3 regions of the Streptomyces sp. NPDC016469 genome follow, and region 1 is predicted to be linked to each of the others. Evidence: riboswitches for the same ligand, from Rfam matches in the RefSeq annotation. Region 1 holds a riboswitch; each other region holds the start of a gene.
What was found. Region 1 has a riboswitch for cobalamin ahead of ABZ565_RS06425 (CbtB-domain containing protein). Riboswitches for the same ligand answer to the same signal wherever they lie in the genome.
Positions count from the first base shown of each region.

Region 2: it holds a riboswitch for cobalamin, as region 1 does, so the genes downstream of both, ABZ565_RS31500 (ABC transporter substrate-binding protein) here and ABZ565_RS06425 (CbtB-domain containing protein) in region 1, are expected to answer to the same signal.
Region 3: it holds a riboswitch for cobalamin, as region 1 does, so the genes downstream of both, ABZ565_RS24880 (cobalamin biosynthesis protein) here and ABZ565_RS06425 (CbtB-domain containing protein) in region 1, are expected to answer to the same signal.

Region 1 is NZ_JBEYCQ010000004.1:250,978-254,241, forward strand. Features, by position in the region: gene ABZ565_RS06415 (helix-turn-helix domain-containing protein) at 1-334, opposite strand, end outside; gene ABZ565_RS06420 (histidine phosphatase family protein) at 672-1,250, opposite strand; adenosylcobalamin (AdoCbl) riboswitch at 1,375-1,466, shown strand; gene ABZ565_RS06425 (CbtB-domain containing protein) at 1,512-1,727, shown strand; gene ABZ565_RS06430 (CbtA family protein) at 1,760-2,530, shown strand; gene ABZ565_RS06435 (GNAT family N-acetyltransferase) at 2,595-3,089, opposite strand; gene ABZ565_RS06440 (tetratricopeptide repeat protein) at 3,156-3,264, opposite strand, start outside.
Region 2 is NZ_JBEYCQ010000040.1:25,840-29,103, forward strand. Features, by position in the region: gene ABZ565_RS31490 (acyl carrier protein) at 1-91, shown strand, start outside; gene ABZ565_RS31495 (beta-ketoacyl-[acyl-carrier-protein] synthase family protein) at 88-1,311, shown strand; cobalamin riboswitch at 1,362-1,548, shown strand; gene ABZ565_RS31500 (ABC transporter substrate-binding protein) at 1,610-2,650, shown strand; gene ABZ565_RS31505 (iron chelate uptake ABC transporter family permease subunit) at 2,701-3,264, shown strand, end outside.
Region 3 is NZ_JBEYCQ010000023.1:67,880-71,143, forward strand. Features, by position in the region: gene ABZ565_RS24875 (cobyric acid synthase) at 1-458, opposite strand, end outside; gene ABZ565_RS24880 (cobalamin biosynthesis protein) at 455-1,459, opposite strand; cobalamin riboswitch at 1,579-1,707, opposite strand; gene ABZ565_RS24885 (hypothetical protein) at 1,853-2,086, opposite strand; gene ABZ565_RS24890 (inorganic phosphate transporter) at 2,119-3,264, opposite strand, start outside.

The DNA of each region.
Region 1 (3,264 bases):
CGCCCGGCACGGACGCCACGGTCAGCGCCCGGCCGTCATGCAGGACGGTCAGCAGGGCGCTCGCGCCGGTGGCTGCCCGCAGCCGGTGCAGCGGGTGACGGGCCGCCCCCCGCAAGCCCGGGTGCGGCTCCCACGTCTGGCCGAGGCGGTAGAGCTGCGAGCCGACGCGGTAGCGACTGCCCCGCCGCTCCACCGCACCCACCAGCAGCAACTGCTCCAGCAGCCGGTGGGCGCTCCCCTTGGGCAGGGCGCAGGCCGCGGCGATCTCGGTGAGCCCGGCCTCCCCGCCGCACCTGCGCAACGCCTCCAGGAGCGCGAACGCCCCCTCGATCACGCCTCTCCCGCGGCCTGTTCCCCGCTCCTGCTCCGTGTCCGCGTGTCGCGGCATCTTCTCCCCCAGGCGGTCACCGGGCCGTACCTCTTCGCACGGCCGCCGGGAGAGAATGCCCGACCTTCACAACAGGGGCACACCCCGCCACGCGCGAACGTGACCCACGGCACACCGCGCGCCGCTACCCGTGGGGCGAGAGGAGCGCAAGAGGCTTTGAGGTCCTGGTGAGGCCGGTCGGCGGCGTGCCTCCGGGCTCGGATCCCGGCCAGGGCCGGAGCGGGCGGCCCGTTCTCGTCGAGGGGTCCTCGTTTCCGGCCGGTAGGCGCTCCGTACGCACGTCTCAGCCGGCCGGCGCCGGTGCGAGGGGCCGGCCGCAGCGCAGGTTCCACCGCCCCGACCGGCCGCTCAGCTCCGTCAGCGTGAGCGGGGCGACGTCGAGGCGCCAGAACGCCTGGGGCGGCAGCGCGAGGGCGTGGACGACGGCAGCCCGCACCACGGACGGCTCGGCGACGGCCAGCACCCGGACCTCACCCTGCAGCGAGTCGAGCCACGTGCCCGCCCTCGCGCACAGGTCGAGCAGCGACTCGCCGCCGTGCGGGGCGGCCGAGGGGTCGGCCAGCCAGGCGGCGACCCCCTCGGGCTCGCGCGCGCTCACCTCGTCCAGGCGGGCGCCCGACCAGCGCCCCAATCCCCATTCGCGCAAGGCGGGTTCACCCGACGAGCGCAGGCCCAGCGCTTCCGCCGTCCGGGAGCACCGCTCGGAGGGCCCGTGCACCGCCCGGTCCGCTTCGGGGACATGTGGCGCGGCCGGCGCGGCCGCCCGCACGCCCGACGCGTCGAGCGCGGCGTCACCCGCGAACCGGGCCTCCCGCAACGCCGCGTTCATGGCCGGTGAGACCAACAACACCCGTACCGTCATCCCCGCCCTCAACTCCCTGAAAAGTGGCCGCACGACCGAACCCACCATGGCATCCGGGCTCCGCGGGCTGTCCGGACGGGGCATGGCGGCGCCGGGCGTCCAGGCGGTATGGTCGCGGCGACATGACGAAGGTGTGACGGAAGTCCGGTGAGAATCCGGCACGGTCGCGCCACTGTGTACCCGCGCACGCGGGAAGTCAGACCCAGCACCTTCGTCTCAGGCACCACGATCGGGACGCGTGTTCCCACAGGAGGTTCTGCCATGGCACAGAGTGCTGCCCCCGCAACCGGCGCACCCGCCATCACCCCCATCTCCCTGAAGGCCATTGCCCCTTGGGCGGTGTTCTTCGGCATTCTCATGCTGGTCCTGCTCTACTTCGTCGGCGCCGAACAGGGTGCCACGGCCCTCATCTCGGGCGAAGGCGTCCACGAGTGGGTCCACGACGGCCGTCACCTGCTCGGTTTCCCCTGCCACTGACCGCCCATCCGGCTGATCCAGGGGAATCCCTCATGAACTCCGTATCCGTCAGAGCCCTGTTGGTCCGCGGCATGCTCGCCGGAGTGGCCGCGGGAGCGCTCGCGCTGCTCGTCGCCTACTTCCTCGGCGAGTCACGGGTCGACGCGGCCATCGCGCTCGAAGAGGCCGCGCACAGCGCCCACGGCCACCATCACGGCGCCGGCGAGGAACTCGTCGGCCGGGGCGTGCAGTCCACCGCCGGCCTGGCCACCGGTGTGCTCGTCTTCGGCGTCGCGGCCGGCGGCATCGCCGCGCTCGTCTTCTGCTACGCGCTGGGCCGGGTGGGCCGGTTCGGCCCGAGGGCCACGGCCGCGCTGATCGCGGGCGCCGCGCTGGTGAGCGTGTACGTCGTGCCGTTCCTGAAGTACCCGGCCAACCCGCCGGCCGTCGGCAACCCCGACACCATCGGCAGACGCACCGCGCTGTTCTTCCTGATGGTCGCCCTCAGCGTGCTGCTCGCGGTCGCCGCCGTCATCGTCGGCAAGCGGCTGGCACCCCGCCTGGGCAACTGGAACGCGACGGTCGCGGCGGCGGCCGGCTACGTCCTGCTGATCGCCCTCGCCTACGTGTTCCTGCCCTCGTTCAACGAGGTCGGCAAGGACTTCCCGGCCACGCTGCTGTGGCAGTTCCGGCTGGCCACGCTCGCGGTGCAGGCCACGCTGTGGACCACGTTCGGCCTGCTCTTCGGCCACCTCACCGAACGGCTGCTGGTGCCGAGGGCCGACGCGCTCGCGGGTGGCCGGACAGCCGCCGCGATGGGCTGACGGCAGCCGTACGTATGGCAACGGGTGGTGCCCGCCGGGTGGCCGACGGCGGGCACCACCCGTTTTACGCCGCCCACTCGGCGAGGTAGTACTTCAGCGACGCGTCCTCGTTCACGAGTCGCATCCCGGCCGCCGTCATGACCCGCTGCGAGGGGATGTTGCCGGAGTCGGCGTCCCCGCGCACCCGCGCGACGCCTTGTTCCCGGGCGAACCGGAGCAGCGCCCGGAGCGCCTCGGAGGCGTAACCCTGTCCGCGTGCCGACTCCACGAGCCCGTAACCGATCGTGACGCTGCCCCGCTCGTCCGGCGCGCCGTGGAAGCCGATGCCACCGATGACCACACCCTCCGCACGGAGCCGTATCTCGTAGGAGCAGAACGGGCTGGGATCTCCGTTCTCCGCGCATGTGGCGAGGAAGCGCGTCGCGGCCCCCTGCTCGCCGGGGGAGGGGTAGCCGGGGGCCCAGCGCGCACCGGCCGGGGGTGCGCCCGCGGCGACGTGCTCGGCGTCGGCGGGCGACATCGGGTGCAGGAACAGGCGCGGCGTCTCAAGGTCGGTCATGGTCCTGTGGAGTATCACGCGGCTGCTGCTCCCGGCACCCGAAATACGGCGGGTGCCCATACGGGCTTACGCGGGCCCGAGGTCACCGGACAGCGCGGCGGCCAGCCGCAGCTGGGTGTCCGCCTCGGCCTGCCGCCCCTGGCGCTCCAGGGTCCGGCCGAGCATCAGGCGGGCG
Region 2 (3,264 bases), on a different contig from region 1:
GGTCGAGCTGGACACCGGCATCCTGACCCGGGGGACCACCCTCGCCGAGCTCACGGAGCACCTCCACGCGGCGGCGGGCGTCGCCCGATGAGGACACCGGCCATCGCCGTCACCGGCCTCGGCATGATCACCCCGGTCGGCAACGACACCGAGTCCACCTGGGACGGGGTGTGTGCCGCGGTGAGCCCGGCCCGCACCGTTCCCGCGCTCGCCGGGTGCGCGATCGACTTCGCCTGTGTGGTCGACGGAATCGACCTGGACGCCGAGATCGGCCGCCGCACGGCCTTCCGGATGGGCCGGTACGTCAAGTTCGCGGTCCTGGCCGCCCGGGAGGCCGTCGCCGACGCCGGGCTCGACCCGGCCGGCTGGGACGGCAGCCGCGTCGCGGTCGTCGTCGGCACCAGCAGCGGGGGCTCCGCGCACCTCACCGACCAGGCGCTGGTGCTGGAGCGGAGGGGGCCGGAGGCGACCTCGCCGGCCGGGGTCCTGCTGACCATCCCCAACATGCCGGCCGCCGAGATCGCGATCGAGATGCGGGCCACCGGCCCCAGCATGGCCCCCTGCACGGCCTGTTCGTCCGGCGTCACCGCGCTGTCCGTCGCCCGCGACCTGCTGGTGACCGGGCAGTGCGACGTCGCCATCGCGGGGGCGACCGAGTCGACCGTCTTCCCCATCGCCATGACCGGCTTCGCCCGGTCCGGGGCCGCCGCCCGGGCGGACGGCGACCTGTCCCGGCTCAGCCGGCCCTTCGCCGCCGACCGCGCCGGACTCGTCATGGGCGAGGGGGCCGCCGTGATGGTGCTGGAACGCGCCGCCGACGCGGAGGCCAGGGGCGCCGAACCCCGGGCCCTGCTCGCCGGCACCGGCGCCACCACGGACGCCCACCACCCCACCAGCCCGCACCCCGACGGGCGGGTCGCCCGGGCCGCCGCCGAGGCCGCCCTGCGCGACGCGGGCTGGCGGGCCGACGAGGTGGAGCACGTCAACGCGCACGGCACCGCGACCGTACGCAACGACGCCGCCGAGGCCGCGCTGATCAGCCGGGTGTACCCGCACCGGCCGCCCGTCACCGCCCCGAAGGGCGTGCTCGGGCACTGCATGGGCGCGGCCGGGGCGATCGAGGCGGGGCTGACGATCCTCACCCTCCAGCGCGGGGTCGTCCCGCCGGTGGCCAATCTGGACGCCCCCGCGCCCGGGTTCGACATCGACTGCGTCACCAAGGTGCCGCTGGTGCGGCCCGTCCACCGGGCCGTCAGCCACTCCTTCGGCTTCGGCGGGCACAACGCGGTGGTGGCCCTCCAACGTCCGTGAGCGGCCCTTTCCGGACGGGCACGGGCGCCGCTGAGCCGCGCGGACCCGCGTGGTAGCGTGCCCAGGCCAGTCGAACTCCACGTAGGGGTCAGGGAATCCGGTGCGAATCCGGAACTGACGCGCAGCGGTGAGGGGGACGGGCGGGGCCACGGCCACTGGGAGACCACCGTCTCCCGGGAAGGCGTCCCGCCCGAGCGAACCCGAGTCCGAAGACCTGCTGGCGACCGCCGTCCGGGACCGGACGGCGGGTTCCGTACAGCGGGCCCCGCGCATGGGCCCAGAGACGCCGAGGTACCCCGTGCCGCCGATATCCGGCCCCGCCCGTTCCGCCGCCCTGCTCACCGCCGCGCTCCTGCTGCTGACGGCCTGCGGAGGAAGCCCGCCCGACGCGGCCGGGGACAAGGGCACGGCGGACGGCTATCCGGTCACCCTCAAGAACTGCGGGCGCACCGTCACCGTGCCGGCCGCGCCCCGCCGCGCGGTCTCCGTCGACCAGGGCACCACGGAGATCCTGCTCTCGCTCGGACTCCAGGACCGGATCGCCGCCACCGCCACCTGGACCGACCCGGTGATGAAGGGCCTGGAGAAGGCCAACGCCGGCGTGAAGCGGATCGCCGACAACCGGCCCTCCTCCGAGAAGGTCCTCGACCAGGAGCCCGACTTCGTCGCCGCCGACTTCGAGTCGACCCTCGCCAAGGGCGGCGTCGCCCCGCGCGAACAGTTCGAGCAGCTGGGCGTCCCCACCTACGTCTCGCCCGCCGACTGCACGGCCAAGGACAACACCAGGGACGGCGACGGCGTCCGCACCGGGGCCCTCACCATGGACAGCGTCTACGGCGAAGTGCGCGACCTGGCCCGGGTGTTCGGCGTGCCCGAGCGCGGCGAGAAGCTGGTCGCGCGGCTCCGCACCCGTATCCGCGAGGCGGCCGAGGGCATCGACGGATCCGGCACCTCCGTCCTGTACTGGTTCGCCAACTCCGAGTCCCCCTACCTGGCGGGCTGCTGCGGGGCGCCGGGCATCATCACCCGGGAGCTCGGCCTGAAGAACGCCTTCGACGACACACACGACGAGTGGCCCCGGATCAACTGGGAGACCGTCGCCGACCGCAACCCGGACGTGCTGGTCATCGGCGACCTCACCCGCAAGTCGCAGACCGCCGAGAGCGCCGCCGGGAAAATCGCCTTCCTGGAGTCCAACCCCGTCACGAAGAAGATGGACGCCGTACGCCACAAGCGCTACGTCCTGCTCAGCGGCCAGGCGATGAACCCGACCATCCGCACGGTCGAGGGCGTGGAGCTGGTGGCCGCCGGGCTGCGCGAGTTCGGGCTCGCGGGGTGACGGCCACCGACCCGCTGACCGCCCCGCGCGAGAAGGCGCCGGAAGCCGCCGTGCCCGCCCGCCCCCGCCCGCGCCGCCTGCGCGGCGGCCTCCTGTGGACCGGCGGCCTTCTGCTGCTCGTCCTGTCCGTCGCGGTCGCCGTCACCATCGGACCGGCCCGGATCTCCGTCGTGGACGTCTGGTCCGCCGTCGCCGCCCACCTCGGCATCGGCGAGGCCCGGCTCAGCCCGATCCGCGACGGCATCATCTGGAACCTGCGCATGCCGCGTACCCTGCTCGCCGCCGTCTGCGGGGCCGGCCTCGCGGTCTGCGGGACCGTCATGCAGTCCTTGCTGCGCAACCCGCTCGCCGACCCGTTCGTCCTCGGCGTCTCCTCCGGGGCGTCCACCGGCGCGGTCCTGGTCGTCGTGCTCGGCGTCGGCGGGGGAGCGGTGTCGCTGCCGGCCGGGGCGTTCATCGGGGCGCTCTGCTCGTTCGCGCTGGTGATGCTCCTCAGCCACACCCTGGGCGGCTCCACCGACCGGGTCGTGCTGTCCGGGGTCGCCGCGATGCAGCTGTTCTCGGCGCTGACCTCGTTCGTCGTCATGACGGCCGCCGACGCCGAGCAGACCCGG
Region 3 (3,264 bases), on a different contig from region 1:
ATGCCCATGTTCACGATGTCCGTGCGGCGCAGGTTGATCTCGGCGGGCGACCCCGCGCCCTCGCAGATCACCGCGTCGTACGTGCCGCGCAGCTGCTCCAGGCAGTCCGTGACGGTGGACAGCAGTTGTTCCTGCCGCCCGCCGTGGTAGCCGCGGGCGCTCATCTCGCCGACCGGCCGCCCCATCAGGACGACCTGGCTGGAGCGGTCGCCGCCGGGCTTGAGCAGCACCGGGTTCATCAGGGCGGTCGGCTCGACGCGGGCGGCCTGGGCCTGCATCGCCTGGGCCCGGCCGATCTCGGCGCCCTCGCGGGTGACGAAGGAGTTCAGCGACATGTTCTGCGCCTTGAACGGGGCGGCCTTCACGCCCCGGCGCACCAGCCAGCGGCAGATGCCCGCCGTGACGACGCTCTTGCCCGCGTCCGATGTGGTCCCGGCGACCAGCAGTCCGCCGCTCATATCGCTCTCCGTCCAGAGGTACGAGGTCCTTGAGGTCCCCCGGTCCGTCCCGGGATCCGGCGCGCGACCGCTCCCGCGCCCAGCCGGGCGGCCACGCCGACGCCGAGGGCGAGCACGCCCACCCGGCGTGAGAGCCGCACGGCACGCGCGATGTCCCCGGTCTCCACGGCACGGCCCGCCTCCCCGTTGAGCACGGGCCGGTGCTCGACGCGCCCCCCGTACGCGAGGGTCCCGCCCAGCCGTACGCCGAGCGCCCCGGCGAACGCGGCCTCCACGGGCCCCGCGTTGGGGCTCGGGTGCTTCGCGGCGTCGGCCCGCCAGGCCCGTACCGCCTCCCGGGGGCGGCCGCCGGAGGCCACGGCGAGCAGGGCGGTGAGCCGGGCGCCGGGCCAGCCCGCGAGGTCGTCCAGCCGGGCCGACGCCCAGCCGTACCGCAGGTAGCGGGGCGACTTGTGGCCGACCATCGCGTCGAGCGTGTTGGCGGCGCGGAAGCCGACGAGCCCGGGGACACCGGCGAGGGCGCCCCAGACGAGGGCGCCGACCACGGCGTCCGAGGTGTTCTCGGCGACGGACTCCACGACGGCGCGTGCGATCCCGGGGCCGTCCAGCGCCTGCGGGTCGCGCCCGCACAGGTGCGGCAGCCGCTCCCGGGCGCGCTCGATGTCACCGGCGGCGAGCGCCCCGCCGATGGCCCGGGCCTCGCGCCCCAGCGACGTACCGCCGACGACGGACCAGGTGGCGGCGGCGGTCAGGGCCACGGAGGCGGCGGGACGGCGGCGCAGGGCGTGGGCGGCGAGCGCGGCGCTCCCGGCGGCGCCCCCGGCGCAGATCAGGGTGTGCAGGGCGCCCCGGCCGCGGTGGTCGCGCCAGAGCCGGTCCTCGACGGCCGCGGCGGCCCGCCCGAAGGCGGCGACCGGGTGCCCCCTGCGGGGGTCACCGAGCAGCAGGTCGGCGATCAGGCCGGCGGTGGCGCCGTACGCGAAGATGCGATCGGCACGCACGGTTCAGCCGGCCGTACCAGAGGCTGCCGACAGGGGCTGTGGGGAGGTCGCACGGCAGCCGGGCATGGCGATATGTCCTCACTCAGGGTCCGCGCCCTGGTTCGACGTGACGGCGACAAGAGTCTCCTGGCTTCCGGATCGGCGGATTCCCCGGTCTTCCAGCCCGCTCGCGCGGGCCGTGACGTGCGGTGGGGACCGCTCCCCGGTGACAGTGGCGGGACCGCGCCGGATTCGCACCGGCTTCCTCTGCTGTCGCCGTAATGGCTCCGGCAGTCCACCACGCCCCGCGAACGCCCGTCAACTCGCCGTTGACCTGCGGCGGCACGGTGTGGGCGGACACACAGCGGGCCGGACGCGCACGAGGTGCGTCCGGCCCGGGGGAGAGGTGGTGCGTCAGGCGACGATCAGATAGATGCCGTACGCGACCGCCGCCGCGCACAGCCCGAAGCAGACGTACGCCCCGGCGCGCGCCAGCAGGAGCGAGGAGCCCGCCTGACCGCCCCCGGCGGCCGGCTCCGGCTGCTTGGAGAGGCCGGCGATCCCCAGGGTGAAGAGGCCCACCAGGGCGACGGTGGTGATGAGGGAGACGCCGAAGACGGTGCCCAGAGCTGCCCAGTCGATGTTCATACGGGGTGTCCTTACCGGAGTACCGGGGTCTGTCAGACCGTGGCGGGTCGGGCCGGATCGGCGGCGACGGGACCGGCGGGCGCCGGAATGGTGGCGGCGAGGTCGTGCGCCTGGGCCACGGTGGGCGGCGGGCTCACGGCCGCGATGGCCTGGGTGACGACACCGGCGGGCTCGGCGGGGGCCGCGTCCTCGGTGCCGGGCGCGACATCGCCGTGGCCGACGGGTTTGCGGCGCGAGAGCACCCAGATCGCCCCGGACCCGGCGATCAGGAGGGCCGCGACGACCACGACACCCCAGGTGCCCTGCTTCGTCAGGAACTCGGCACCCGCGCCGACCAGACCGGCGGCCGGCAGGGTCAGGCCCCAGGCGACGAACATCCGGGTGGCGGTGGACCAGCGGACCACGCCCCCGGCACGGCCGAGGCCCGCGCCCATCACGGCCCCGGAGCAGGACTGCGTGGTGGAGAGGGAGAAGCCGAGGTGCGAGGAGGCCAGGATGACGGTGGCCGCGCTGGTCTGGGCGGCGAAGCCCTGCGGGGGCTTCAGCTCGGTCAGGCCGCTGCCCATGGTGCGGATGATGCGCCAGCCGCCGAGGTACGTGCCGAGCGCGATGGCCAGGCCGGCGCTGACGATGACCCAGACCGGCGGGTTGGAGCCGGGGGAGAGGACGCCGCCGGTGACCAGGGCGAGGGTGATGATGCCCATGGTCTTCTGCGCGTCGTTGGTGCCGTGGGCGAGCGAGACGAGTCCGGCCGAGGCGATCTGCCCCGCCCGGTAGCCCTTGGCGGTCGCCTTCTCCTGGGCGTCGTTCCGGATCTTCCCGCCGATCCGGTACGTGAGCCGGGTGGCCAGGAGCGCGGCCACACCGGCCACGATCGGGGCGGCGACGGCGGGCAGCAGCACCTTGGTGACGACGGTGCCGCCGTCGACCGACGACCAGCCGGCGGACATCACCGCGGCGCCGATGAGGCCGCCGAACAGTGCGTGGGAGGAGCTGGACGGGAGCCCGACCAGCCAGGTCAGAAGATTCCACAGGATGGCGCCGACGAGCGCCGCGAAGATGACCTCGGTTCTGAGGCCGTCCTCGTTGACGATCCCGCCGGAGATCGTCTTGGCGACCTCCACGGACAGGAACGCGCCGACCAGATTGAGAACGGCGGACATCGCGACCGCCGTCTT